Regions from separate parts of the Paenibacillus sp. FSL W8-0439 genome, predicted to be linked through region 1. Evidence: riboswitches for the same ligand, from Rfam matches in the RefSeq annotation. Region 1 holds a riboswitch; each other region holds the start of a gene.
The links. A riboswitch is a leader RNA that binds a small molecule or an ion and turns the genes downstream of it on or off. The one in region 1 is predicted to bind glycine.
Positions count from the first base shown of each region.

Region 1 (10,262 bases):
TACCGGATGCAGGTGAAAGGCAAGAACCGTTTGGGCATCCAGCCTGTACCACAGCATGATATTGCGATCCATATCCGTCAGGCTGAGGAGCGTGGCGAAAATCTGAAGGTGGCTATTGCCCTCGGATGTGAGCCTGTGATTACCACGGCTGCTTCTACGCCGCTGCTGTACGATCAATCCGAATATGAGATGGCGGGCGCCATTCAGGGCGAGCCTTATCGTGTGGTCAAAGCGAAGGATGCAGATCTGGATCTGCCTTGGGGAGCCGAGGTCATTTTGGAAGGCGAAGTGTTAGCAGGTGAACGTGAGTATGAAGGTCCATTCGGTGAATTCACAGGTCACTATTCCGGCGGTCGCGCGATGCCAGTCATTCAGATTAATCGTGTATATCACCGCAAACAGCCTATCTTTGAGCATCTGTACATCGGGATGCCTTGGACGGAAACGGATTATATGATCGGTGTGAATACAAGTGTACCGTTGTTTCAGCAGCTTAAGGATGCTTTTCCTAATGAAATCGTAGCTGTTAATGCCATGTATACGCATGGGCTGGTCGCTATTATTTCCACGAAAACCCGGTATGGCGGCTTTGCGAAGGCTGTGGGAATGCGTGCGTTAACGACTCCGCATGGATTGGGGTATTGCAAGCTGGTGATTGTGGTGGACGAGGAGGTCGATCCGTTCAATCTGCCGCAAGTCATGTGGGCTTTATCCACCAAGCTTCATCCAAAGCATGATGCTGTCATTGTTCCTGGCTTGTCTATTTTACCGCTTGACCCCGGCTCTGATCCGGCAGGTATGACGCACAAAATGATACTGGATGCGACGACACCTGTAGCACCGGATATTAGAGGCCATTACTCGCAGCCGCTCGATTCCCCGCTGGGTGTAGCGGAATGGGAGAAAAAGTTGAGCCAAATGCTTCGCTAAATATTTTTAAAAACAAAGAAAATTTAAAGGAGTGCTGACAGATGCATATTTGTCCCCGTTGTGAGTCCAATCGTTCAGAAGTCGTTTCCCATTCGCCGGTTAAAGGTGCCTGGGAGGTTTTGTTATGCCCTGTATGCCTGTTCACATGGCGAACCTCAGAACCGGATAGCATTACTGATCCAGCAAAGTATAAATCGGCGTTCAAGATAAACCCCCAAGATATTCCGGATGCTGCTCATGTTCCTCCTATTCCAGAGCGGATATAGGGTCGTTCGTAAGTAGCCGTAATTTATGGTATTTTGAAGTTATAGGCCAAATGTAAAGGGGATTATACTTCATGCAGACGCCAAGGATCGGTAAGGAACTGTTCACGCTGCTGAACGGCAAGGAGTTGGAGCACAAGCAACAGGAAGCAATGATGCTGTTGACGGTTACGGAAGATCAGTGGCCGCACATAGCGATGATTAGTGTGGGTGAGATTGTAGCGCTGGACGAGAAAAATCTGCGTCTGGCACTGTGGCCCGGTACGACCACGACGGGCAACATGATCCGTACGGGGAAGGCGACACTTGCGGTGTTCACCGGGGGAAAGGCACATTATGTGCGATTGTCGCTGGAACATCTGCCCGCTTTGCGTGAAGCCAAGCATGTGCGTGAGCGATTTGCGGCACGGGTTTTCGCAGCTAGAGAGGATTCGGCCCAATATGCGGATATCTTGACAGGTGTCACAATTCGCCTCAAGGAGCCGGAATCGGTGATCAATCGCTGGAAAGAGACGGTGGCAGAGTTGTTGGTATAAAGCTATCTGATTATGACAAATCATCTTTGTAATTACCAAGTTTACCGTTAAAATAGATGCAAGGGAATAAGCGCTTACAAGGAGTCAGGTTGAGCTTGTTGGAACAGGAATTAGAGCGTGAGGGGAAGCTTGTTTCTTTTGAAGGAAAATAGGAGGGATGAAAATGTCTCGTTTTGACAAGGTAGATCAGCTATTGCAACAATTCTTAGCGAATGGACCTGCAGGGTGTGGTTGTGCCATTGCACAAAATGGCCAAGTGTTGTATGAAGGATATCATGGATATGCTGATGTGGAAACTCGGAAACCGATTACTGAAGATACCGTGTATCGCTTGTTTTCCATGACAAAGGTTGTTGTATGTGCGGCTGCCCTTATGCTGTATGAACGCGGACAATTTTTATTGAATGAGCCTTTGTGTGAATATTTACCTGAGTATCGCGATTCGTATGTATTCAAAACTGCTCCTAACGGATACACCTACGTTGACAAGGCGGATAATCCTATTTTAATTAAGCATATATTCAATATGAGTGCGGGGCTTCCTTATGCTTCCGAGTTTTCAGAAACAGGAAAAGCTATGCACAAGGTCATTACAGCTTTAAAGGAAAAGCAAGGGAAATATGACCTGCGTACAGAAATTAAAGCGCTTTCTAAAGTTCCGCTTGCATTTGAACCGGGAACACGATGGTTATACGGATATGGACATGATCTTGTTGCAGGTCTAATTGAAGTCATTTCAGGTAAATCATTAGGACAATTTTTGAAGGATGAAATCTTTGATCCACTTGGAATGAACAATACAGGTTACCGTTATCGTGGAGATATTGAATCGCGGATGGCCTCCATGTATCAACGGACAGACGCCGGAAAACTTGAAAAAATTGAAGGTTTCTTGGATGAACATCATCAGCCAGATGCTATATATGAAGGTGGAGGCGCAGGCTTATATTCGACAGTCAAAGAATACCTGACATTTTCACAAATGTTGTCAAATGGCGGCATGGTAGACGGTGTGAGGCTATTGGGGAGAAAAACCATTGATTTAATGCGCACAAATCATCTGAGTACAGCCCAACTATCGGATTTCACCAATTCATACCATACAGGTTATGGCTATGGACTGGGCGTGCGTACGTTAATGGATAAAGCGGCTGGTCATGCAAACAGCTCGATTGGGGAATTTGGCTGGACGGGAATGGCAGGCACATGGGTTTCTATAGATCCGAGCGAACAGTTCTCCGTCGTTTATATGCATCAGCTTGATCCCAATATGGAAGAGTATCACCATTTGAGAATACGTGCAGCAGCTTATAGCTGTTTGTAAAAGTAAGGGTATATTTAACGATTTGATCTTCGGTAATACCGATTCTAGTTAATAAGGACCAAATTTTCTTTAAAGTCTAAACTATTCTTTTCCATATGACGACATAAAACGTAGGTGTAGGGATTTTGCGAAATCCTCAATTTTTAGCATTGAAATGGGAGGGAATTAGATTTTGAAGAATAGATGGTCCGGATTTCTGGCGTTGGTCATCCTGATTTCAAGTTTTACATCATATGCAGGGTTTGCATCTGCAGCAGATGCGGTGCTTTCCAAGATTGTCCTTTCCTCTAACGAGGTAACTTTGCAGCAGGGAGATACGGCTGCGCTGACGGCTACGGCTGTTTTTAGCGATGGGACGACCTCGAATGTAACCGTAAGCACGGATTGGAAAAGTGATAATACAGCTATCGCTACAGTGTATAACGGTACGGTTTCAGCCAAAGCTGAAGGGGAAGCGACCGTGGTAGCGACCTATAAAGAGAAGGTACAATCGGTTCAGGTACATGTTACGAAAAAGGTTAAGGCGCTGACATCCAATGTACAAAGCCTGAACTTACGTTCGAGCGGCACAGGACAGATTGATTTGACAGCGACTTATAGTGATAATACGACAGCTCAGGTTTCAGGTGATGCGACCTGGACCTCGGATAACCAAAAGGTAGCGACTGTAGTTAACGGATTGGTTACTGCTCAGGGAGCAGGTACAGCTAATATTAAGGCTGTTTATGGTCAACAGACTGTAACGATTGCTGTACAGGTAGAGCAGGTTAAACGTCTCGATGTCAGTTCATCAGAGGTTTCTCTTTTGTTGAAGGATACAGAGAAGGTTAAATTGACAGCAACGTTCCCGGATGGATCGGTACAGGACGTGACAGAGTCTGCTGAGTGGAGCTCCAGCAATGCAGCTGTGGCAGATGTACTGAAAGGCACTATTACCGGCTATAGCGCGGGTAAGGCGACGATCACAGGTAAATATGGCACGATGTCCGCTACGATTGCGGTGGATGTAGATCAGACGAATAAGCTGAAAGCCAGCGAAACCAATATTTTTCTCCGTTTGGATGAATCTAAAAAAATACAGGTATCTGCTGTCTACCCGGATGGAACAGTAACGGATATCACAGATAAAGCTACTTGGGCATCAAACGATGAAAAAGTTGCAACGGTGAATAAAGGAACGATTATGGCCATTGGAGCGGGTTCAGCTACAGTGACTGCTAAGTATGGAGATAAGACAGTTTCGATCAAGACAGATGTCGAAACCTCTAGATTTCTGGATTTGAGCGAGGACAAGCTGAGCTTGAACGCCAAGGAATCCAAAAAGCTCAAGCTGACTGCAACGTACGTAACAGGTACGGAAGAAGATATCACAAGTAAGGCAGAGTGGAAATCCAGCAATGAAGATATCGCTTTTGTCAGCGCGGGGGAAGTCACAGGTTATAAAACAGGTGAGGCTACGATCACAGCTTCTTATGGCGGCAAAACAGCTACAGCTACAGTATCCGTAAATGTGCCTGGTGATCTGTCTCTGTCCTCCAAAACGGCAACGATTGATATTAATGAGGACTATACTGCAACTCTGACGGCTACTTATGCGGATGGACGCAAGGAAGACGTGACACAGGATGCGGAGTGGGCTTCAAGCGCGGAAGATATTGCTTCTGTGTCCAAAGGAACGATTACGGGTAAAGCAGCCGGTAAAGCGGTTATTACAGCGACCTATAACGGCAAAAAACTGACAATAAACGTACAAGTGGGCCTTGTGGACCGTCTGGAAACAGACTCGCGTGTAATTGCGCTTGGTGCTCAAGAAACAAAGCAGCTGAAAGTAACAGGCGTTAAGAGTGGTGGCACAAAAACAGACGTAACCAAGGACGCCACTTGGACTACTAGTAATGTAAAAGTAGTTGAAGTTAGCGAAGGTTTGATTAAAGCGAATGCAAGCGGTAAGGCAACGGTCACTGCTTCATATGGCAAGCAAACCATTACGTTTACGGTAGAAGTGGACGTAGCGCAAAAGATTGAAGCGGATGCCATTGCGTTATCACTAAAATCCGGGGATCAAAAAACGATTGCGATTGTAGTTAAATCCAGTGATGGAAAAGAAAAGGATGTTACAACCCAAGCTGAATGGAAAACGTCCAACTATAAGGTAGCCACCGTCAAAAAGGGTCAGGTTACCGCGGTCAGCTACGGTAAGGCTAACATTCAGGCGAAGTTTGGCGGTAAGGTGATCAGCGTACCTGTTGATGTTGATACGCTTAAATACCTGCAAACGGACGAAGTCGCCTTGACTTTGAAGGCAGGACAGCTGGCCAAGGTTACGGCTACAGCCACGTATAAGGATGAGTCGGAGAAGGATGTTTCCAAACCTGCTGTCTGGTCCTCGTCCAGAATTATTGTTGCGACCGTCAAAGACGGCAACATTAAGGCACAGGGCAAGGGCAAAGCTGTAATTACAGTGAAATATGCAGGTAAAATGACGAAGGTACAGGTAACCGTTCAGTAATCTGTTAAAATGAAAATAAAAGAGCAAGCATACGTCTAGAGACGATATGCTTGCTCTTTTATTTTTTGAAGCTTAGAAGCTACGATTTATTCTTCTTGGTTGATGTGTTGCGTGTCAGTGATTCGGTCAAACGCTTGCCAGTGGGTGTCTGGGCCAAGCCGCCTTTGGCGGTCTCGCGGTGCTTTGATGGCATTGCGCTGCCGACTTCAAGCATTACGTCAATGACTTCGTCAGACGGAATGGCGCTGCGCACACCCGCCAAAGCCATATCCGCTGCGGCAAGTGCGGTCACGGCTCCCAGCCCGTTGCGCACGATGCACGGAATCTCGACGAGTCCGGCGACGGGGTCGCAAATCAGACCGAGCGTGTTCTTGAGCGCTAGGCCTACGGCGTGAACGGCCTGCTCAGGTGTGCCGCCGCGTAGCTCCACCATCGCGCCAGCGGCCATCCCGATGGCTGAGCCAATCTCAGCCTGACAGCCTCCCTCCGCGCCGGAAATGAAGGAATTGTTGGCGATGACGTAGCCAATGGCTCCGGCTGCGAACAAGCCGTGCACCATATGCTCATCATCCCAGCCGAACCGCTCCTGTGCACTAATGAACACACCGGGGATGACTCCACAAGAGCCAGCAGTGGGCGTAGCCACAATACGCCCCATGGACGCATTAACCTCCGACACGGATAGCGCATAAGCCATGGCGAGTGCGGAGGCGTCGCCGGAGCAGGTTTCCCCTGCCCGCAGATACTCGGCCAGACGCTTGCCGTCACCGCCCGTTAATCCACTGCGGGATACGGTGTCTTGCGTCTGACCACGATGAACGGCCTCCTTCATGACTTCATAATAATCAGACATTTGGCGGAAGATTTCTTCTTCCGTTGTATTCGTCTCTTGTACCTGCTCTTGAATCATCAGGCGGCCAATCGTGGTGGATTCCTCCGCGCATATGGCGCTGATTTCATGCAGATGGCTAAATCGCATCAGATTCAGCTCCTTTTTTCAAATTAATCATTTTAATTTCGTACATATGTGGTAAGGATCGTAGTTTTGCGATCAGTTCAGCCGTAGGAGGACTGTCCGTTTCGATGGCGGTAAGTGCTTCACCATCTCGGCCTTTGCGATCCACATGCATATAGGCAATGTTAATGTCGGCAGCGCCGAGTGCTGAAGTCACCGCACCTAATGTGCCGGGCTTATCCGAGTGAAGAAGCACCAACGTAGCCAGCTCCCCGGTCAGGTTGACTCGGAATTCGTTGAGCTGCTGGACATGGATGCTGCCGCCGCCGATGGAGGAGCCCAGCAGTGTGCGCTGATCCTCACCCTTCCACAGTTCAAAACGGACGGTATTTGGATGGGGCGCGGGTAGTCCGCTGACGGCAAACTCCACGGCCATTCCAGCCTGCTCCGCCCATTGCTCGGCATCTGGAATTCGGTGGTCGTCTGTATCGTAATTGAGCAGGCCTGCGATGAGTGCTAGGTCTGTACCGTGTCCTTTGTAGGTGTCGGCGAAGGAGCCGTACAGTGTCATGCGGGCACGGTCCGGCTGCATCCCGAGCCAGTGACGGGCAACGCGTGCAAGCCGCACCGCGCCTGCAGTGTGTGAACTGGAAGGTCCGGTCATGGCCGGACCGATAATGGAAAATACATCTTTGAAACGCATGGTGTGGCCCCCTGTATGTTCTAGTACCATAGTATATGGTATTTCCGCGTTTGTGCGCAGCTATGACGGTTCCTAATGCTAACGTACAATGTGAGCGCAAAAAAGGACAGGATAAGGAAGTTTCCCTTATCTCTGTCCTCGTTACCTGAGAGTTTCGTGCGGTGTCCTTACCGCCTTACCCCTTGGGTGGCTTGCGCTCTCTCCAGAGTTGCGTCAGATGACGATACATGGACCTGAGAGATTATCCGCCAGCCGGGTGCTGACGTCTTGCTCCTTCGGTGCCGCCAGCGTGTAAGCCCCTGGACAGACTCTCCCGTCATCTTCATTCGCGTATACCGTTCTACATATCTTTCTTAGCGTAATGTATGCCGTGCTCGGTGTCAATCGCAGGTTTCAATTTTTACATAAACAGGCGAGTTTCCGATAAAAAAGATTAAAATTTACATAATTATGGATGAAATCAGGAAGGAATTAGAAGATTGACAGCTAATCTGATAGAGGACAAGTACATTTATGGAATTATAGGAGGGATATTGACGTATGGTAAAAGGCTTGCGGTTCACAGGTTCACGCTTGAAAGGGGTGCTGCATCTAGCAGCGATCGTATCGCTGTTGATTGGGATCCTCGTTCCATTCGGTCAGGTCAAGGCAGAGGGAGCATTGACAGTAGACGAAGCACTTCAGCGCCAAGGCAGTGGAGGTACAGTGACGGTGGAAGGCTACATCGTCGGACATGCTACCGGATCGAAAACAGCTAATTTTTCTGCTCCGTTTGCGAATGATTTTAACGTACTGATTGCCGACCAGGCCAATGAACGTAGCACGTCTAATCTATTGGATGTGCAGCTGACATCTGCGTACAGAGGGCAATTTGGGTTAACAGGTCATCCTGAACTGGTCGGCAGCAAAATTCGCGTGACAGGTACGCTTGGTGCCTACAATAATTTTGGTGGAGTAAAAAGTCCAAGCGCTGTGGAACTGGTGAGTGGAAGCGAGCCGGGGGAACCAGGTGAACCTGGCGAACCTGAACCTGGCAACCCGGGTCAACCCGGTACTACACTGCCGGATGGAAAAGGCAAAAAGGTGCTGTTCGATAATACGCACGCACAGACGGCTGGTGCAGCAGATTGGGTCATTGAAGGCGCCTTCTCCGACTTTGCCAATGGATTACGTAATGTAGGCTTTACTGTGGATCAATTGAACCGCCCTATTCCTTTTACTTATGGAGAACAGGCCATAACCTATGATAAGCTGCGCCAATATGATGTGTTCATCATCGGTGAAGCGAATGTGGCCTTTAAGGCATCCGAGCAGGCTGCCCTGCTGCAATATGTGAATAACGGGGGAAGTGTCTTCTTCATCTCCGACCATTATAATGCCGACCGTAACAAAAACCGTTGGGATTCCTCCGAGGTTATGAATGGCTACCGTCGTGGAGCCTATACTAATCCGGCCAAAGGCATGACTGCAGAAGAAGCTGCATCGCCGGCGATGCAAGGATTAACAAGCTCCGATTGGCTGGCGACCAACTTTGGTGTTCGTTTCCGTTACAATGCGCTTGGCGATGTAAATGCTACGGACATCGTAGCCGCAGATCAATCCTTCGGCATTACCAAGGGTGTACGCTCGATTGCCATGCATGCGGGATCTACGCTGGCTATTATTGATCCTACCAAAGCCAAAGGAATTGCCTACATCCCGACAGGTACAAAAAAATGGGGCAATGCAGTAGACCAAGGAGTCTATAACGGCGGAGGCCGTGCGGAAGGTCCTTATGCTGCGATCTCCAAGGTGGGTCAAGGCAAGGCAGCATTTATCGGTGATTCTTCCCCTGTAGAAGATGCTACTCCGAAATATGCGCGTGAGGAAAACGGACAGTCGAAAAAGACATATGATGGTTTTAAGGAAGTAGACGATGCCACCTTCCTAGTGCAAACGGTTCAATGGCTTGCGTGGAAGCAGGACTACACGAAATTATCCGATGTGGCAGGCTTAACGCTGGATCAACCGACGAAGCTGCTGCCGTTTGAAGAGCCTGCGGCTTCCACAGAACCGCAACCGGAGCCTTGGTCTGCTCCAGCAGCAGGCTACAAATGGTACGATCCAAGAACGTTCAAGCCGGGCTCCTATGGAGCGGCTTCGTAATAAACGCAAAAAATAATTCAGTGTGAGTGGTTGGATGCTAGTTAGCCGTTTGGTCCTCTGTAGGGGATCAAACGGCTTTTTTGTGATGAAAATTAACCTGTGGTTGGTTATTTTATTACATTTTGTGCCAGGAAGGTCGCGCTACGGCTGGATCATTGATTTTTTAAATGATGTTGATAGCATAATCTTAATTGATATATCCATATACTGGTGATAGGATGTATTCAAATTATTCCGACAAAAACGGTATGTAATGTTTGTGGAAGGTTTTAACATCAAACATGGTGAGAATAAGCAGGACAAGACCATGGAGAATGGAGGAAGCGCGCGCATTGAATATCGAACCTGTGTTGGAGATTAAAGGATTATCCGTATCTTTTCGTATCAACGATCAATACCACCCGGCAGTCGATCATCTGGATCTGACGGTCAACCCCAATGAAGTGCTGGCTGTAGTCGGAGAATCCGGTTGTGGCAAAAGCGCGCTGGCGCTTTCCATCCCACAATTGCATGACATGGAGCGGACACGTGTCGAAGGAAAGGTTCTTTTTAAAGGCACGGATCTGATCCGTCTCTCCTCAGGGCAAATGAATAAAATCCGCGGAGCGGGCATTGGCATGATCTTTCAGGACCCGCTGACAGCACTGAACCCGTTAATGAGCATTGGCAAGCAGATCGAGGAAAATCTCGATTATCATACGTCCCTATCTACGAAGCAAAAAAGGGAACGTGTACTGGAGCTACTGGAAAGCGTGGATATACCCAACCCCGTACGTGTGTATGAACAGTATCCACATGAACTTTCAGGAGGAATGCGCCAGCGTGTGATGATCGCGATTGCCATAGCTTGCCGACCCTCACTTATTATTGCAGATGAGCCGACGACTGCGCTCGATG
Region 1 covers NZ_JBBPAK010000001.1:431,233-441,494, forward strand. The annotation lists gene MKX36_RS01905 (non-oxidative hydroxyarylic acid decarboxylases subunit C) at 1-930, shown strand, start outside; gene MKX36_RS01910 (non-oxidative hydroxyarylic acid decarboxylases subunit D) at 972-1,196, shown strand; gene MKX36_RS01915 (hypothetical protein) at 1,268-1,729, shown strand; gene MKX36_RS01920 (serine hydrolase domain-containing protein) at 1,893-3,053, shown strand; gene MKX36_RS01925 (Ig-like domain-containing protein) at 3,226-5,562, shown strand; gene sdaAA (L-serine ammonia-lyase, iron-sulfur-dependent, subunit alpha) at 5,642-6,541, opposite strand; gene sdaAB (L-serine ammonia-lyase, iron-sulfur-dependent subunit beta) at 6,531-7,220, opposite strand; glycine riboswitch at 7,432-7,546, opposite strand; gene MKX36_RS01940 (DUF6359 domain-containing protein) at 7,761-9,365, shown strand; gene MKX36_RS01945 (ABC transporter ATP-binding protein) at 9,698-10,262, shown strand, end outside.

Region 2 (10,262 bases), 3.8 Mb from region 1:
TAACCTGCGACATAACCAATATAGGCTGCCACGCAATGGCCCGTATTCACCGTGAACAGCTTGCGTTCAATGTAAGGCTCCAGATCCTGCACGTAAAGAATGCCTTCAATCTCTTGATGATCAGGAGCCATTTGCGAGCGATCCACAACCCACTCGTAAAAAGGCTCTACCTGCACATGCAACGGGTCCTCATGATGCTGAATCGGCACAATCCGGTCTACAGCGGCATTGGGAAAATAAACCGAAACCTCTGCCTTGGCACGAGTCGCCTCATCCAGTAGCGCAAAAACATGCTCTTTCAGTTGGGCGCTGCCTCCAATTGCATTTTCGCAAGCAATCACATGCAGCGGGCCTGCCCCTCGCTCTACCCGCCGCGCTATGCCCTCGGCAATACCTGCTGCAATATGCCTGAGGATGCTAACCCCTACCGCGGTCGTGACCAGATCAGCATGGTCTACCGCGTCCGCTACAGCCGATGCATCTCTACCGTCAATCGCGGTTACATTCGTAACTGTCTCCGTATCCTTCGTATCATTCGCCAACTCTACCGTATACTGCTTGCGGCGGCGTAACTCAGATACAAGGGTCTCGTTGACATCTGAAAAGACAACCTCATAGCCTGCACGCGACAAAATCAGCCCAATAAAGCCACGACCGATATTTCCTGCTCCAAAGTGAACGGCTCTCATAACTCCAGCTCACTTTCGAACAGATCTATAATTTCCTGTGGAGCCACTGCGTTGCGAAGTTTATCCATGTTCTCTTCCTCCGCACATACCACAGCGATACTCGTCAAAATCTCCATATGATCGCCGCCTTGGGCTGCAATGCCGATCACCATGTATGCTTTTTCTTTCCCGAAATCTACGCCTTGCGGGAACTGAACGATGGAGATGCCAGTGGATTGAACAAGCGTCTTGGATTCCTTGGTACCATGTGGAATAGCCAGCCCGTTCCCAATATAGGTGGATACGATCTCCTCGCGTTCAAGCATCTTGTCAATATACTCACTTGTAATATGTCCTGCATCCAGCAGAATTTGTCCTGCCATACGAATCGCCTCATATTTGTCTTTGGCGGTTGCGTTCATTTTTATTTTGTCTATCGTCATAATACTCACGTTAGATTCCTCCCTGTCCCTAATTTACTGTGGAAAAATTCAGCCAGCTCACTCGATATATAATTGGCAATCTGATCCCTGCTACCATGTTCCAGTAGCGTAATCATGTCTTCCTGCAACAGTAATGCACTAATCTCGCTCAATACCTCCAAGCTTTCTTTCGGCAACTCACGAGGTCCCAACATCAGCAGAACGCATTCTACCTGCTCATCTACATCCGCCAGCAGCGGCTCAGCCAGCCTATACAAGGTCAGCGAAGGCTGGCGAACATAGGGACTGCGCGTATGAATCAAAGCAACGGAGGTATCAGAAATCACCTGACTCCCTTGACGCTCTCTTTCTACAAGTTGTTCAGCAACAACAGAAGGCTCTGTGACATTTCCCCGCACTGCCTCCAACATGCAGATAGCCTCTATAGTGGCTGACATATCCATCCCTTGATTTTCCAGCGGGTATACTTGAAATTGCTGTACAATGTGTACAATCTCCTCAAGGCTTTTCCGTAGACCGGTAAGCCACTCCATGCCCTGGCCGGGCTGAACAGCCTGTTCCTGAGGATGGTCATTGAGTTGATTGAGTGTAATATGCTGGATAAAATGACGCAGACGGTCACTCTCCTCTTGCGTCAGCAGCGGACTGATTTTGAGATAACGATCCGGTTCAAGCGGCAGCTCCACTGTCGAAATGATTAGATCATAATCCTCCTTCGGAATCCGCGTTGCCTCGTACCATGAGGCCCTATCCACGATTTTGATCTGTGGTAGCTCCTTGGCCAGTCTGGTTGCCAGAAGTCTGGAGGACCCAATTCCGCTCGTACAGACTACGATGGCTCGAACCTCCCGCTGCAATTGTCGCAGTCGCTCCAACGAAGCGCCAAAATGCATGACCAGAAATCCGATCTCTTCATCTGGTACTTCCATTTCGGTCATATCCGCCGCAGCCTTTTTGACCGAGTCGAACAAGCTGCCGTAATCCTTGCGGATTTGCTGAAGGAGAGGGTTGCGGATGGACTTTCCTTCCCTCAAACGTTTGAGTACCGGAGCCATATGGGCTATCAGTCCTTCACGCAAAACGCGGTCCTCTGCAAGTGGTGTGCCTGTCTCTGTCTCCACACGACGAATCAACTCATGAACCAACTCCAGCAGTACAAGATCATCCAGTGGCAGCAACCGGGTGGAATGATCCTCAGCATCACGGAACAGCAACCTGAAATAACTTCGTTCCTGGTCTGGAAAGTCAATAGCCAGCGCCGCCGACAACTCTGCGCATATGCGTTCTACCATAGCTGTGCGCAGCATGATATTCTCCTCCGAATCTGTCTTCGAATACGGGAGGGAGGCACGATGATCTACAACGTACCCGAGTCGTAGACGTGCCAGTGACACGCAAATTTGAATCAGCAACTCCATATATTTGCTTTCCACCATGTTTTTCAGCCATTGATCATGAGGCTGCCAGAGGGCGTTCTCCACGGTTAGCAAGTTCTCCCTGCCAATCATCTCCAGCAACTTTTCAGTGACACGTGTCACTGAACGAAGCTCCTCTCGACCGGAAAACAGATCCGATTCATCCAAATATTCGAGAGCCAGCTCAGAAATCGCCCGTCTTTTGTCTATCTCCCGTCCTGTAATCTTGACACCGTATCCTCGTCTGCGCACAAGCACGAGCCCTCGATCTCCGATCCATCCTTGTAATTCGTCCAGATCATGACTGACCGTAGTTACTGTGACTTTCAAATCCGATGCCAGCGCCAGTAGCTTGATCGGCTCCTGTGTATCCAGCAGCATGCACAGCACTACAATTTTTCTCTCCTCAGCGGAGTATTCGTCTGACTTCGTATGCAACAATTGCTCCCGCAGACTTGCAAGCTGAGTCGGGCCGGCATCCACATAGATACCGATCCCTGATTTTTTCTCCAGCTTTACCTCATGAGCCGCCAACCAACACTCGACTGCGCCAAGTTCCCGATGGACCGTCCTTGTGCTGACATTGATCTTCTCGGCAATTTCCCCGGCTGTAACCTCATGGGGCTGCTCCAAAAGATACTCCACGATGTCAGATTGTCGTTTCGTAATATTCATAAGCGCATACCGTTCCTTCCCAAGCTCTATTCCCTTTCAACAGGAAATACAAACTGTACACAGACGGCTGACTTTATAGGGATTAAGAGTCGGATTTCAGACGGTCAACCAGCGCTTCGTATTCAGGGCTTTTCAGAAAATTGTCAATGGAAATGTGCTCAGCATTCGGGGCTACCGTTTTAGCCCGGTCTGTTAATGTTTTTTGCGTAATGACAATGTCCGCATCCTGTGGAATTTCACTGATTGCCGTATTCGTTACCGTAACGCCCACGCCCGCCTGTTTCATTTTTTTGCGTAAAATTGAAGCTCCCATGGCACTTGAACCCATACCTGCATCACAGGAAAAGACAATTTTGTTCACTTCGGATTTATCCTTGAGCATTCGATCTGCGGCAATCTCAGCAGCACGATCAGATGCGTGGTTATCTTCCATTACAGTGGCGTTAGCACTTGCACCCTTGCTTTGATTTTTCATATCTTTCAGGCGGGATGCAGCTTCCTCCAGCCCCTCTTCCTTTTGCTTACCTGTCTTGAGCAATACTGCGGCAACAGCAAAGGATACGACTGCAGCAGCGATCACACCGCTCAGCATCGGCAAATATCCGCCTTTTGGTGTCATCAGGAAATAAGCAATGATACTGCCTGGTGAAGGAGCAGCAACCAGTCCGGCACCTGTCAACATAAAACAGAAGGTTCCCACAACGCCCCCTGCTATAGCAGCGAGAATTAGAATCGGCTTCATCAAAATGTAAGGGAAATAAATTTCATGAATCCCGCCGAAAAAATGAATGATAACTGCACCAGGAGCAGACGACTTCGCAGAGCCTTTACCGAACAGGCAATAGGCCAGCAAAATGCCGAGCCCCGGCCCAGGATTGGATTCAAGCATGAACAAAACGGATTTTCCTGTTCTTGCAGCTTCCTCTAGCGCAATCGGACTCAATACTCCGTGATTCAGTGCGTTGTTGAGAAATAATACTTTTCCGGGCTCAATAATGAGGTTGACAAGCGGCAAGAGCCCTGCATTTACGAGAAACTGTACCCCTGCCGACAATACTTGGCTGATGGTTTGAACGACCGGGCCAATCCCCACATGAGCGAGCAGTGCTAGAATGGCACCGATAATCCCGGCCGAGAAATTATTGACCAGCATTTCAAAACCTGATTTGACTTTGCCTTCAATGGCCTTATCGAACTTCTTCAAGATCCATGCAGCCAGCGGGCCAGCTACCATTGCGCCCAGGAACATCGGGATATCGGCCCCCACAATGACACCCATCGTCATAATGGCACCGATCACACCTCCACGCTGTCCGTGAATCATTGTGCCTCCTGTATAACCAATCAATAGCGGCAGCAAATAATTTTTCATCGGATCAACCAGTTGTGCAAAACCCTCGTTCGGAAACCACCCGGTCGGAATAAAAAGGGCCGTGATTAATCCCCATGCGATAAAGGCTCCCATATTGGGCATTACCATACCGCTGAGAAAACGGCCAAAACGCTGTACGGCGACACGAGCGCCACCGTTTGAACTGGACTTTGTGTCCACTGTGCTCATATTCATATCCTCCTTGTGAGTAAATAGCATCACTACCTTTTCTTAAAATTCATACTAAATGACAGCGCTATCTTCATCAACGAAATGAAAACGTACTTTCGTCATGAACGTTGATGACAACATTTAAATTTAAAATAACGGACAACGTATTATACCTGCATAATTCTTCTTAATATGACCGATAACAATAGAAATTAGTCGAAAAAACAGTGCTGTAAATCTGCACCTTATGTAGAGGAGCTCACCTCTAAATCTAATAAATCGACGTAATTACGTCTTCTAAAAGACAACAAAAAAATAGCCGCCATGTCAGATCATAGCGACTATTATATACACAAAACGAGCGGACTAACGATGCTTTTATTCAATTCAATATCCATATAAAAATTTAGAATAAAGCGCTAATATTCCATCTTATATTGCTCATTATTGTTCATCCGAAATCAACTGCTCGTACTGATCCGCAGACAGCAGCTTGCTCAGAGCTTCCTCGACATCATTGCCCATCTCTACTTCAATCATCCAACCCTTTTCATAGGGAGATTCATTCACCAGCTCAGGTGTGCTTTCCAGAGCTTCATTTACTTTCAATACGGTTCCCGCCACCGGAGCAAAAAGGTCGGATACGGTCTTCACCGATTCAATTGTACCAATCTCTGCCCCCTGTTCAATCGTTGCTCCCGCCCCAGGTAATTCCACAAAAACAATATCACCCAGTTGATGCTGTGCAAAGTCTGTAATGCCGATCCGCAACGTCCCGTCTGCTGTACGCTGAACCCACTCATGTTCGTCTGTATACCAAAGTTCCCGCTTCACTTCACTCATCCTGCTTTCGCCTCACTTCCACATGAATAAAATGCTTTTAATCACCTGTATTAGACAGGTTAAGATTATGACAACATGAACACTCATGTCAATAATACTAACAAAAATACTTCATGTTATCTCATATAGCATAGAATATTAAAAAATGATAACTTGTAACAAACGCTTACATATCCTTATTTATACATTAAATGTTTTTTGGATTGTTTTATATGACATTTTTATTGACATTTTGAATGAATTTGCGTATTAATGGGTTATAGCAAATGCTTTTGGAAATACCCCGACAACTGCAAACGCGGATGAACGCGGAGGGAGAGACTACCCAAAAGATTCGCATAGCTGTTGTCGTTTCTGAGACAGTTGTGCACGCGAACTCGGATCAAGTTGTTACCTGCAAAACCGGGTAACCTACCGTTGATCCAAAAGGTAGCGCCGAAGGAGTAAACTTGCATTGCAGGTGAATCTCTCAGGCAAAAGGACCTCTGCCGGACGCATCTCTGGAGAGCATTCGCGATTAGAGCGGATCACCCAAGGGGAAACCTGGTTCACACCGGGGTAACTTTCTGGTATCAAGGACAGAGCTGAAAGAAGAGTATGGACTGCCGTCTATACGTTTCTTTCAGCCTGTCTTTTTTGTTTAGCCGATTACATTGGATAGGAGTGAAAAAATGTCTAATTTGCGAAGAACACCATTATTTTCGTCCTACGGGACGCAGCCCGGGGTTCGTTGTATTGACTTTGGCGGGTGGGAGCTTCCCGTTCAGTTTAGCGGCATCCAAAAAGAGCATGAGGCCGTCCGGCAATGCGCGGGTTTATTCGATGTCTCGCACATGGGCGAGTTTTTGGTTGAGGGCAAAGAAGCCGAGGCTTTTTTGCAATGGGTAACCACGAATGATGTCAGCCAGTTGGAACCGGGCCAGGCACAATATTCACTCCTGTGTTACCCCGATGGAGGCGTAGTGGATGACTTGCTTGTATACTGCAAAGGACCAGAGCGCTACATGCTCGTTGTGAATGCCTCCAACATCGACAAAGATTGGGATTGGCTCATGCGCCACGTACCTGCATCGGTTCATCTGGAGAATGTGTCTGATGCGATCGCATTGCTGGCATTACAAGGACCGGAAGCAGCACATATTGCCGCAGCCGTGACAGATGCAGATATTACGAATCTGGCATCTTTCCGATTCCATGAGAACGTGCAATTGTTCGGAGCAAAAGCACTCGTCTCCCGAACCGGATATACCGGGGAAGACGGTTTTGAATTTTATATACCTGCTGAGGAAGCACCCGCCGTGTGGAATGGTTTGCTTCGTTGCGGTGAATCGTATGGGCTAATTCCCGCTGGGCTTGGTGCTCGCGATACACTGCGGTTTGAGGCACGGCTGCCGCTGTACGGACAGGAGTTATCTGCCACCATTTCACCGCTTGAGGCTGGTTTAGGTTTCTTCGTCAAGCTGAATAAAGGAGATTTTATCGGCAGAGAAGCACTGCAACACCAGAAAGAACAAGGAATTCCTCGCAAGTTGATCGGGCTGGAAATGATTGACCGCGGTATCCCGCGCGCTCATTATCCAGTCTTCGCGGAAGGCCAACACATTGGTGAGGTCACAACGGGGACTCAATCGCCCACCTTGAAGCGTAATTTGGGGCTAGCCTTGGTGGACAGTCGTTTTAGCACCCTATCTACACCGTTAGAGGTCGAAATTCGAGGTAAACGCCTGCGTGCGGAAGTGGTCCCAGCCCCCTTTTATAAACGGTCACGCTGATCTTAATCCTCTTCACTCTAAAAAAGCGATCATGTCAGATACGAAATTCTGGATTTTCCAACTACGATTATGTATTAGCTAATTTACTATCTAAATTTTGCTTTTCGAAAGGAGCCAGAACTTATGAAGCAGCATCGCTATCTCCCCATGACCGAACAAGATCAAACCGAAATGCTGCGTGTGGTGGGCGTATCATCCATTGATGATCTATTCAGTGACATTCCAGAGGCAATTCGATACCAAGGGGAACTCCCTCTTTCCTCTCGGCTCGACGAAAGAGCCCTAACTCGCCACATGGCCGAGCTGGCCGGGCACAATGCCAATACAGATACACATGCCAGCTTTCTTGGTGCAGGTATTTATGATCATCATATTCCGTCCGTCATTCAGCACATCACCTCACGTTCCGAATTTTACACAGCCTACACCCCCTATCAGCCAGAAGTAAGCCAGGGCGAGCTGCAAGCCATTTTTGAATTCCAGTCATATATTTGCGAATTGACAGGCATGGCAGTAGCGAATGCCAGTATGTACGATGGAGCGACAGCTCTGGCGGAAGCGGGCTCACTGGCCGCCGCAGCCACGCGCCGTAAACAGCTTATTGTATCAAGGTCTGTCCATCCAGAGGCACGCCAGGTATTGGCAGCCTATGCGCGCGGATTGGACTTGGACATCGTGGAGATCGGCTGTTCGGACGGCGTAACGGATGTCGATGCGCTTGCCGCGGCCGTATCGGAACAGACGGCGGCTGTCTTGATCCAAAGCCCCAACTTTTTTGGAGCCGTGGAAAATCTGAAGCCGATGGCTGACCTGATCCATGCACACAAGGGGCTAATGGTCGTCAGTGCCAACCCATTGGCACTTGGCTTGCTGGAGGCGCCCGGTAAGCAGGGCGCGGATATTGTTGTAGGGGACGCGCAGCCACTTGGGATCTCGTCCTCCCTCGGCGGTCCGACCTGCGGTTACTTTGCCGTCTCCCAGGCGCATATCCGCCGTATCCCTGGGCGTATCGTAGGCCAAACCACAGACCGTAACGGCAAACGCGGCTTCGTGCTGACCTTGCAAGCGCGGGAACAGCATATCCGCCGCGAAAAGGCCACGTCTAACATTTGCTCCAATCAAGCGTTGCTTGCATTATCTGCATCTGTGTACTTGTCCGTCATGGGGAGACAGGGCATCCAGGAAGTAGCCGAGCTGAATTTGCATAAAAGCCGCTATGCGTTAGAACAATTGCTGAGCTTGAAAGGCGTAACTGCCTCATTTCACGCACCGACCTTTAACGAGTTTGCCCTTAGGCTGCCTGAAGGTACGGATGTGAGCAAACTTCAGGACAATCTGCTAGCTGCTGGATTTATCGCAGGCTATGATTTGGGCCGGGACTATCCGGAACTTGCGGGTCACATGCTGATTGCCGTGACGGAGCAAAGAACCAAAGAAGAGATCGACCAATTTGTACACACCTTGGAGGGATTGCTATGACACACACCGGACCGGACCAGAAACAAGAGCTGTTGAAGGAACACGATCAAGCGCTCATTTTTGAATTGAGCCGTCCGGGTCGCATCGCTTATTCCCTTCCCGAGTGCGACGTTCCTCGTCGCCCGGTGGCAGAGCTTTTGCCGGATTATGCGCTGCGCAGCGAACCTGCGGCATTACCCGAGGTATACGAAGTAGATGTTATTCGCCATTATACCGCCCTGTCCCAGCGCAACTTCGGCGTCGACAACGGGTTTTATCCGCTTGGCTCGTGTACGATGAAATACAATCCAAAAGTGAATGAGGATGTCGCCCGTTACGCAGGCTTTGCTAAAATTCATCCATATCAGCCGGAGAATAGCATCCAGGGGGCTATGGAGCTGCTGCATACGCTCCAAAACGATCTGGCTGCGTTGACCGGCATGGATGCCGTCACGCTCCAGCCCGCTGCTGGCGCCCATGGCGAATGGACCGGGCTGATGATGATTCGCTCGTACCACGAGGCACGTGGTGAGCGACGTACCAAGGTGCTCGTGCCGGATTCCTCGCACGGTACGAACCCCGCCAGTGCAACCGTCGCGGGCTTCGAAACAATCACCCTTCCCTCCACCCCTGAGGGGCTGGTGGATCTGGACGCGCTCCGCCAAGCGGTAGGCAACGACACCGCTGCGCTCATGCTGACCAATCCGAACACGCTGGGCTTGTTCGAGAAGCAAATTACTGACATTGCCGCGATTGTGCATGACGCAGGTGGTCTGCTCTACTATGACGGGGCAAACTCCAACGCCATCATGGGGATTACCCGCCCCGGGGACATGGGCTTCGATGTGGTGCATCTCAATTTGCACAAAACGATGAGTACCCCGCACGGTGGAGGCGGCCCCGGCGCTGGACCCGTGGGCGTGAAGCAGCGGCTGATTCCCTATTTGCCCAAGCCGATTGTCGTACGTGATCCGCAGGGTGTGTACCGCTGGGATCGGGAGCAGGGAGATTCTATTGGACGGGTCAAAGCCTTTTACGGTAACTTCGGCATTCTCGTCCGTGCCTATGCCTATATTCGCAGCTACGGTCCTGATGGCTTGAAGCGAGTGTCCGAATGTGCTGTACTTAATGCCAACTACATGATGCATCGGCTAGCCCCGCATTTTGACCTGCCTTATCCAGGGCATTGCAAACACGAATTTGTCATGTCAGGGCGAGGTTTGAAGAAATTTGGAGTACGCACGCTGGATGTAGCCAAACGATTGCTTGATTTCGGTTACCATCCGCCTACCATTTATTTTCCGCTAAATGTAGAGGAATGCATCATGATCGAGCCGACGGAAACAGAAAGCAAAGAGACGCTGGATGCTTTTGTCGACACTATGATTCATATTGCGCGCGAAGCCGAGGAGAACCCTGAGCTGGTGCTCAATGCACCCTATACC
Region 2 covers NZ_JBBPAK010000001.1:4,280,818-4,291,079, forward strand. The annotation lists gene MKX36_RS18320 (mannitol-1-phosphate 5-dehydrogenase) at 1-689, opposite strand, end outside; gene MKX36_RS18325 (PTS sugar transporter subunit IIA) at 686-1,120, opposite strand; gene MKX36_RS18330 (BglG family transcription antiterminator) at 1,117-3,201, opposite strand; gene MKX36_RS18335 (PTS mannitol transporter subunit IICB) at 3,284-4,762, opposite strand; gene gcvH (glycine cleavage system protein GcvH) at 5,189-5,587, opposite strand; glycine riboswitch at 5,996-6,069, shown strand; glycine riboswitch at 6,083-6,179, shown strand; gene gcvT (glycine cleavage system aminomethyltransferase GcvT) at 6,259-7,359, shown strand; gene gcvPA (aminomethyl-transferring glycine dehydrogenase subunit GcvPA) at 7,483-8,838, shown strand; gene gcvPB (aminomethyl-transferring glycine dehydrogenase subunit GcvPB) at 8,835-10,262, shown strand, end outside.
Region 2: another riboswitch for glycine. It lies ahead of gcvT (glycine cleavage system aminomethyltransferase GcvT); the one in region 1 lies ahead of sdaAB (L-serine ammonia-lyase, iron-sulfur-dependent subunit beta).

Region 3 (10,262 bases), 4.0 Mb from region 1:
GTTCAGTAATCCCGAATACAGCTGCCAGTGTAGAAGAACCAGCCAAAGCTTTCATTTGAGTATTTCGTGATTTCAGGAATACCCCCAGTGTTGCACCCGCTTGAGAAAGTACGGCTGCTGTAAGCATTGGAAGCATCGTGTCATAACCCAATGTTTGAATATTGGACAGCATAATAGGAACGAAGCCCCAGTGTACGCCGAAAATAACAAATACTTGCCAGAATGCCCCAGCAACAGCTCCGGCAATCAATGGGCTTAAATTGTACACCCATGTAAAACCGTTCGCCAAGCCTTGGCTGATCAGGTTACCGACTGGACCAAAGGCCAAAAACGTCAACGGAACAACAACTAGCAGTGATAGCATAGGGACGATAATGTTTTTAACCGATTGATGAACAAAGGAATTAAACCAACGTTCCACATAGGACTGTACCCATACCGCGAGAATAATTGGGATTACGCTAGAACTATATTTAATCAGAATGATTGGAATCCCGAGAAAAGCCAGTTTTGCCGGATGGTCCACCGCTGCAATAACATCCGGGTAGACGAGGGCTCCAGCAACTGCGACCGATACAAAAGCATTCGTCTTAAATTTACGGGACGATGTAATAGCTAGGAATATAGGCAAGAAATAAAACACGCTGTCCGAAGCGGCGTTCAGAATGAGATACGTACCGCTTGCAGTATCAATCCAATGGAGCGACGCAATTAAGGCCATAATCCCTTTGAGCAAACCAGCTCCGGCAAGAGCACCCAAGAGAGGTGAGAAAATGCTGGAAATGATATCGACCGCTTTGCCAAGAAAATTCGTTTTTTCGGAAGATTCTTCTTTTTTCGCATTTGGATTATCTGCATCCTGCAGATTTGTTTCTGCCATCATATGCTCAAAGACCTGACCTACATTGTTACCAATGACCACTTGGAACTGGCCACTGCTTTCCACCACTGTAATGACACCAGGTGTTGCTTCCAGTGCAGCTTTGTCTGCTTTTGTGCGATCATTTAATTTAAATCTCAAGCGTGTAGCGCAATGGAATACCGAATTGACATTCTCTTCGCCGCCAACGAGAGTCACTATTTTTTTGGATAGCTCTTTATCACTCATGTTCAGAACTCCTTAAGTGTTATTCTTGCTACTGATAGGATTTACCGTTTACATTTGTTGCTGAGATGCGCCGGCGTGCATCTTTTTAAACTTGTAAACAAGAAAAACCTAAACTCGTGGTGAAAACTGCGCACTCCTCCTATAAGGAACGTCGATTTCACCATCAGTTTAGGTTTTGCCTGCCTTACCAGTCACAATCCATGAACGATGAGGATATAAAGTTTTTAGCCTGATATGTTATTACGCTCAGTTACCCGATGAATGTGAATCGTTAGATATACATACTCATCTTTGCTTAAATATTGATCATATGTTTTTTCCAGATACTCATTAATTTTTTGGGCACAAGCAAAAGCCTCGGTATATGTTTGCTTTACCTGGTTGTACAAAAATTCTTCACCACTGTGAATAACCTCTTTGCGAATCACTCGCATTGCAAAATATTGCAAATGGGTCAAAAATCTCGAATAGCTAAAAGAAGACTCATCCAGCACAATCCCGTAATGATACGTAATAATATTCAATATGTGTTGGACAATCTCGGTCATTTTCAGTGTAGCCTTCATCTCGTTACCATCAATCCGTGCATTCACCATATGCAGTGCAATAAATCCCGCTTCGTCTTCGCCCAATTTTACACCGAGCGTATCTTCAATTTTTTGTAGAGCATCCAGCCCAACTGCAAATTCTTTTTTGTAAAAGCGTTTAATTTCATACAGCATCGCGTTTTTGAGTGCCAATCCTTTTTCTTCCCGCTGTATGGCAAAATGAATATGGTCGGTCAATGTTAAATAAATGTTATCACTTAACTCCGTATCCAGCACTTCGGCTGCATGGGTCACGATTTCATTCACGACCTCCAGATGAGACACAGGAATATCGTTTAGCAGCTCAGTTAGTCTGGCCGTGAACTCGTTTTCATTTAACATGAAAATCTTATCTATTTTATGATCATCGACTTGGTCGCCAGCCACCTTTTTGAAGGAAATACCTCTTCCCATGACGATGACCTCTTTGCCTTTATCGTTTTTAGTCAACAGGACGTTGTTATTGAGCACCTTCTCAATAATCATTGAAGTTCCCCCTCCCATCCTTTACCAATAAAAAATGCCCAAGCACAATTCAACACTATTGTTAGCAATAGCACTCAATTGAACTCAGGCATTGCCCGCATCACCGGTCACAATCCTTCGATATAGTGCTATTGTAGCACAAAAAAAAGCGATTTCAACATATTTTATTCTCTTTCGACAAAAAATATTTCATATCAAGGCCCATTTGCCTAATTTGCAAGTCAATTGTGCCCTTAAGTAGTCGTACGCTCAATGAGACTGTATTCTAGCGAATGAAGCTCCATTTGGCGTCCAATCAGCTGAGGGGAAAGCATGAAAAAAGCATTTTGTGCCTGAGCCATAATGGGATTTTGAACCGTTGTAATCCCCATGGTGTGCGCCAGCTCCGTGTTATCAAACCCAACAATCGCCAGATCTTCCGGTACCCTCAGCAATTGTCTGCGCGCTTCGCAGAGAATGCCCACTGCTACATAATCGTTAGCACACAAGATAGCCTCTGGAAATCCCTCCCGATGCTGTAACAAATTGCGCACGACCTGTTCGCCATCACGAATGTTATAAATAGAAGAATAGTTCCAGTGTGGCAGCACCGGCAGATTGTGTTCACTCATGATCTGCTCATAGGCTCGTTGTCTGCTGTGAGTATTGATGCTGCTTGGACGACCAAAAGCATTGGCTATACGTGTATAGCCTTTTTGTATCAAATGTTTTAATGCTAACATGTATCCTTCATATTGATCCATAGCGACGGAGCGAATATCGGTATGCTCCATTCGTTGCCATGCCACGATCGGTCCATATTTGCAATAGGTACTCAAAAAATCAGTGTCATTCACGCAGGAAATGATGACCAGCGCATCGACTCTTTTTCTTTTTAAATCCTCGAAAGCTTGAAGCTCTTTCTTTTTGTCTTCTCCCGAAGTATAAATAATGGTTTGGAATTCATATTGGCCTGCGATTTCCACAAAGCTGTCCAGAAATGCCAGCACAATTTCATTGATAGTTGAAGTGATGATACCAATCTGAAGCGTCTGACCCTTGGATAGAGAGATCGCATTCCGATTAGGAACATAATCTAATTCCTGCATGATTTTTAAAATTTTAGCTCTGGTTTCGTGACTTACATGGGGGGACTGATTTAACACTCTGGATACCGTAGCTTTGGAAAAGCCCGCCAGTTTTGCAATTTGATCAAGATTCGACATGATGCTTCTCCTCACCTGAGAAAAAAATACTTGACATGAAACGCGTTACAACAATTAGGATGCTTTATGAGGGCATTACGTCTATTTTAAAGCATCTGTCGATGCATTTCAAAGGAGAACGGTTACCGTTAGTTATGGATTCGCATTGCAGCACCTGACGGGTTACTGACTAAAGTGAAAACATTAAATTAAGGAAAGAGGTTTTCATACCATGACGAAGACGCTAAAAGGATTCCCGAAAAACTTCCTCTGGGGCGGGGCAACTGCAGCCAACCAATTGGAAGGTGCTTTTGACGTAGATGGAAAAGGTCTATCCAGCGCAGACATGATAGCCTATGTACCTAAATCAGAACGTAAGAACGATCATGCTATAGAAATTTCGTCCGAACGACTGGAGGACATCTTGGCAGGGAAGGTAAACGCCCGTTTTCCAAAGCGTGAAGGTGTGGACTTTTACCACCACTACAAAGAAGATATTGCCTTGTTTGCAGAAATGGGCTTTAAAGTATTCCGGATGTCCATCCACTGGTCGCGGATTTTCCCGAATGGATATGATGCCGAGCCGAATGAAGCAGGATTGCAATTCTACGACAATGTATTCGATGAGCTGCGCAAGTATGGTATTGAGCCTTTGGTAACATTGTCGCATTATGAAACACCGCTAGGTTTGACACAGAAATATAATGGCTGGTTGGGACGCGAAGTCGTGGATCATTACGTAAAATATGCCGAAACGGTATTTACACGCTATAAGGATAAAGTAAAATACTGGCTGACCTTTAACGAAATTAATGTCATGACTATGAGCCCGTTTACAGGCGGCGGTGTGGTTATTGACCGTGTAGAAAACAAGCAACAAGCGATATATCAAGCATTGCACCATCAATTTGTAGCAAGTGCATTGGCGACCAAACGGGGACATGAGATCATTCCGGGCGCTCAGATCGGCTGTATGCTGGCCCGCATTGAAAGCTACCCACATACGTGTAACCCAGAAGATATTCTGAAAGCACAGCATGAAAATCAAATGAACCTGTTCTTTACGGATGTGCATGCTCGTGGGGAATATCCCAACTATATGAACCGCTATTTTGAAGAAAATAATATTGTGATCCAGACAGAATCCGGCGATGCCGAAATTTTGAAAAATAACACGGTCGATTTTATCTCATTTAGTTACTATATGACCTTGACCGTATCGGTAGGGCCAGAAGGCGAAAAGGCAGCAGGGAACCTGATAGGCGGTGTGAAAAATCCGTATCTGCAGTCTTCCGACTGGGGATGGCAGATCGATCCGATCGGCCTGCGTGTTACACTGAATACGTTTTATGATCGCTATCAAAAGCCACTGTTCATCGTGGAAAATGGCCTGGGTGCGTATGATAAGGTAGAAGAAGACGGCTCTGTGCATGACACGTATCGCATTGATTACTTGCGTCAGCATATTGCCCAAATGAAGGAAGCGATTGCTGACGGTGTTGATCTGATTGGTTACACCAGCTGGGGACCTATCGACCTTGTGAGCATGTCTACGTCCGAAATGTCCAAGCGCTACGGATTTATTTACGTTGATCTGGATGATGACGGTAACGGAACGCTTCAACGCTCCAAAAAGGACTCATTTAACTGGTATAAAAATGTGATAGCAACCAACGGTGAAGAATTATAATTCCATATCGTTTTGGCGGGTACAGCAGAGAAAATCCTCAGGATGCAATCTGCTGTACCCGCTTTTTGTATAGACACTCTATTGATTCTTTCAGAGGGCTTCACAAATTTTTCACTTGTAATAAGCTGAAATTTTTCTGTATAATGAATAAAAATTTCATATGTCTGGTTGATGTTTGCGGGAGATGGAATGAAAGTTCCAACCGAAGGGGCAAAACTCTCAGGTGCTTAGGCTGATTTACAGCAACGAGCAGGGACCGTAAACGGACAGAACTCTGGAGAGACCCTTAATTGGGCGCCGAAGGTGCACCGCAGATCACATCTGCTTAAACTCTCAGGCAAAAGGACAGAGACGCGAATAACCTGTGACAGGGATAGCCCTAGGCTTTTTATAAGCTTTTAGAGATGAAATCCTGCACAAGATGGTTGTATTTTTTCGTGCCTTTAACCTCTCCAGGAGTCGAATCAACAGATTTGACTCTTTTTTGTTTTCTACTATGCTGGAGGAGCGGGTTGAAATGAATTTGGTACATGTGTTAGAAACGATTAGCAGTTGGATATGGGGGGCGCCTCTCATCATCCTTGTTATGGGAACGGGGTTATGGCTGACCATACGTCTAAAAATGTTGCAGGTATTCCGCCTGCCCCTGGCGATCAAGCTCATCGGTAAGGCCCCGAATGAAGGTAGCGGGGATGTAAGTAGTTTTGCGGCTTTGAGTACGGCATTGGCGGCTACCGTCGGTACAGGAAGTATTGTCGGTGTAGCGACAGCCATTAAGCTGGGCGGGCCGGGTGCCTTGTTCTGGATGGTCGTTGCAGCCTTCTTTGGGATGGCGACGAAATATGCGGAAGGTGTACTTGCGGTAAAATACCGGGTGAAGGATCGGAATGGACAATTTTCCGGCGGCCCGATGTATTATATTGAAAAAGGCCTGGGACGCCGTTTTAAACCGTTGGCGATGCTGTTTGCTTTTTCAGGGATGCTGGTAGCGTTGTTCGGAATTGGAACATTCCCTCAGGTCAAGGCGATTGTATCTTCGACTGAAAACAGCTTTGGCGTTCCGCAGATTGTAACGGCGCTGACAATTGCTGTCCTTACAGGTCTTGTGACCATTGGTGGACTCAAAAGCATTGCCAAGGTATCGACGAAGGTCGTTCCTTTTAAAACAGGCCTGTATGTATTAATTTGTATCATTGTACTGATTCGATTTGCTGACCAACTTCCTGCCGCAATTGCGCTTGTGCTTCATTCGGCATTTTCAACTACATCGGCAACCGGCGGATTTGCAGGAGCTACGATTATGCTGGCCATGCGCAGTGGGGTAGCCAGAGGTATTTTTGCCAACGAAGCTGGATTGGGGAGCGCACCGATTGCAGCCGCAGCTGCCAAAACCAAATGGCCTGCGGAACAAGGGCTGATTTCCATGACGGGTGTGTTTATTGATACGATGGTTATTTGTGTGATGACCGGGTTGACGTTACTGGTTAGCGGGGTGTGGAGCGGGCCTACCGATGCAGGCTTGATGACTCAGCAAGCATTTTCCAGTGCATTTCCGCTGGGAGCAGAGCTGCTCACCATCATTCTGATTATGTTCGCATTCACCACCATGCTCGGCTGGAACTATTACGGGGAACGCTGTGTTGAATACTTGCTTGGGGTTAAGTGGATCAAGCCTTATCGTTATTTGTTCATTGTACTGGTTGGCGGGGGCGCGTTCATTAAACTGGATGCGATTTGGCTGCTGGCAGATATTTTTAACGCCATGATGGCTTTTCCGAACCTGATTGCACTGCTCGGCTTGTCGGGAATTGTTGTTGCAGAAACCCGGACTTATATGAATTCTTTGTATCCTAATAAGAACAAGGGTATTCTTGCTGGTGCCAATGTAGGGGCGGCTATCCAAGTAGAAGAAAAGGGACAAACGGTAAATTCATAAATACTAAAAGGGAGTATCCTCAGCCATCACAGGCTTGAGGGTACTCCTTTTTTTAGGTTATAAGACTGGTGATTACCGACATTTTATTTATTCTGAATATCTCTTAATCCATAACGTTTACAAACCTAAGAGTTATTACATGGGAGCATAATCGTAATTTGAAAATGCGAATCCGTAATAGTTGTATTTAAATAACCACCATATTTCTTTATCACTTGCTGGATGTTAAGTAATCCATACCCATGTTTTTTTAAAGGGGGATTGTATGTTTTGGTTGAGAATGCTGTATTGAGATAATTACTTTTTGAATTGCGAACATAAATCCATAGGGCAATATTATCGGTGAAAATTTCCAAATGAATTGAATGCTCTTTCTTTCTAGGAAGCTGCATTACAGCTTCAATAGCATTATCGAAAACATTACCTAAGACAATACATAGATCATGACTTCCAATACTAATATTTGCCGGGTTAATATGGATTTGATGGAAGAAAGCTATCCCACTTTTATTAGCGATGCTGAAAGTATGATTTACTAAAGCATCAATAACGAGATGTCCTGTTGTTATATGAAGTTTTGGTGAGTCTATATTTTTTAGAGTTTGGTTGATGTGATTAACACCCTCTTCCGTCCTCTGTTCTTGTAAACAAGCACGGACAAAAATTAACTGTTTTTTGAAATCATGAATACTTCGTTTGATATCACTAAGAGATCGAGTTGTTTCTTTATAACGTTTTTCTTGCATCAGCATTTGCTTTTGAAAAAAGCATGAGAGGTTTGACTTTTCTATCAACTTGTCCGTTAGAAAGACAATAATCACGTTCATTCCAAGAATACTGATGATTGACATTATAAAGAATAAATTATGTTTCATAAAAGAAAATAAACCGTAATGTATGAGCAAGTTAAACGATGTTCCTATTAATATTACAAAATAATACACAATCCCTATCTTGTATTTCCTTCCTTTTTTAAAATAATGAACTACTAGTACTGTAATAAGTATGAAGTGTAAAGAGGCGAAAAGTAAAAAAAGGTTAACTATTGGATTGGAAAAATGACTTTGCTTTGTTGTGCTAAATAAAAATAAAGAGTAATTAGAAAACGAGGTGACATTAATGTAAACGCAATGATTCAAAAAACTCACCCTTCCTGAAAACGAGAAATTATAAAACGAGCATACGCCTCACGAAGTGATTTAGCGTGAGAACGACCTACAGGGAATTCTTGTTCGTTTGACATAATAACAGAAGTAGCTGAAAACTTACGTATATGAACTAAATTCACAATTATTGACCTATGTATAAACACAAACGGATATTTTAATTGTTCATAAACCGCTTTCAACGTTCCGGAAATAAAATAGTTGTGTGAATCCGTTGCAATACAAAGTTCATTATGGATGTAATTGTTTTCACCTTTTGAGATGACTATGATCTCAGAGTGTCTCAATACAAGATGCTCAGTTTTATTTTTCACAGACAGAAAGTGGGATACTGAAGAACGCATATAATGACATAGTTTATTTATTTTTTCTACAAAGAGTTTATAAGTAAGGGGTTTAAGTAAATATTGAAATGCTTGTACTTCAAAACTTTCTAGCATGTATTCTGGATAGTTAGTTAGAAATATGATTTGAACTTCTCGGTCAGGAAAAAGGCGAATAAGTTTTGCAGTTTCAATTCCCGATAATTCCCTCATTTCAATATCTAACAAGATAATATGAAAGGGGTATCGCTCTTGTGAACTGTAAGATTTGATTAGATCTTCCCCAGATAAAAAGAATTGTAGATTAAAATCTAAGGATTCACTTACTGACATACACATGAAAAAGTGTTGTAAAATTTTATGCATTGCGGGATCATCGTCACAAACAGCAACTTGAAACAAATAGACCACCTCAAATATGTTATATAAATCCAGTATATTGTAAAAAAAGTCTATTCGAAGTGATGTTTTACATATGAAAAAAATTACCATCAGGTTATGGAATTTTTGTTAGTAAAAGTTCAAATGCATACTTATACTGTGGAGAGGACGTAGCCCAGGCGAGGGAATGGATACGTTCTTCTTTATTGCTTAGAAACCTTATTTTCAGCCTTTATAAAAGTATTCAGTTAAGGCTCTACTGGTTCAGTTCGCGTCACGATAACGGCAGGAACAAGCAGTTGCACGCTCCTAGTACTTTTAATCTTTGTTGCTGTCTCAAGCAGTCTAATCCTTTACTTTCTTTGGACATATAAACAAAGAATTAACAAGTAACGTACTTTGCCATTAAAGAAATATAGGTAACAAAAATATTAATCTCACATGAAGCTGACATATTTGGTTGTTGAGATGGACTTTTTTGCATTTCAGGATACAAGCTTATTTTTTCTTTTTGCCTTATGCTACATTAAAAGCCGAGAAGAAAAAGCTATCTAGTATAGATATTGTCCAGAGAGAATAAAGTATATGAATAAACTATGAAGGTGTAGGATGGCTTTTAAATTCAGTCCGGTTTCGGATGATGGACATCTATTCTTGGTGGCTAGTGTGCACTGCGAGAATGCAATTACAACTCAGAATGAGCGTACATTTTATTTTTAAAACTTATGTGAATTTTGTCACTAGTTAATCGATTCATAATTACATAGGGACCGCATCCATTCTAAGGAGGGCTAAAATGAAAGCTTCGCAATATAACTTTATTTTTAATGACATTATTGAAAATACCGATAAAACGGTACTTTATAATTCTCGAACAGGTGCATTGGCAGTTCTTGAACCGGAGTACTATAAACAGTTTTGTGAACTTACAAACAATGGATTGGCAATAAATAATGATACTTATCTTAAAAATCTTATCGAATGTGGCTATATCGTAGAAGATAATATGAATGAAAAAGCATATGTAAAGGTAAACCTCTTAAAAAATCGGTTTGAATCTTCTAATTTAATGCTAACAATTGCCCCTACAATGGCCTGCAATTTTAGATGTGTATACTGTTTTGAGAAAGACCAATATCATAACAAAACTATGAGTCAAGAAACAGCTCAAAGTATAGTCAATTTTGTTAAAACAAATGCTAGTAAACTTGACACTCTTAATGTTACATGGTATGGCGGTGAACCCTTGATTGCAATGAAGCAGATAGTTAGGATATCGGAAGATTTTTTGGAAATATGTAAAGAAAACAATATACAATATACGGCCAGTGTCATTACAAACGGCTATCTTTTAAATAAAGAAAAAGTTCAAACGTTAATATCATGTGGAGTAAATGATAT
Region 3 covers NZ_JBBPAK010000001.1:4,457,315-4,467,576, reverse strand. The annotation lists gene MKX36_RS19140 (beta-glucoside-specific PTS transporter subunit IIABC) at 1-1,108, opposite strand, end outside; gene licT (BglG family transcription antiterminator LicT) at 1,333-2,181, opposite strand; gene MKX36_RS19130 (LacI family DNA-binding transcriptional regulator) at 2,415-3,386, opposite strand; gene MKX36_RS19125 (glycoside hydrolase family 1 protein) at 3,598-5,055, shown strand; glycine riboswitch at 5,224-5,308, shown strand; glycine riboswitch at 5,320-5,414, shown strand; gene MKX36_RS19120 (alanine/glycine:cation symporter family protein) at 5,573-6,991, shown strand; gene MKX36_RS19115 (sensor histidine kinase) at 7,117-7,737, opposite strand; gene MKX36_RS19110 (LytR/AlgR family response regulator transcription factor) at 8,136-8,882, opposite strand; gene MKX36_RS19105 (radical SAM/SPASM domain-containing protein) at 9,658-10,262, shown strand, end outside.
Region 3: another riboswitch for glycine. It lies ahead of MKX36_RS19120 (alanine/glycine:cation symporter family protein); the one in region 1 lies ahead of sdaAB (L-serine ammonia-lyase, iron-sulfur-dependent subunit beta).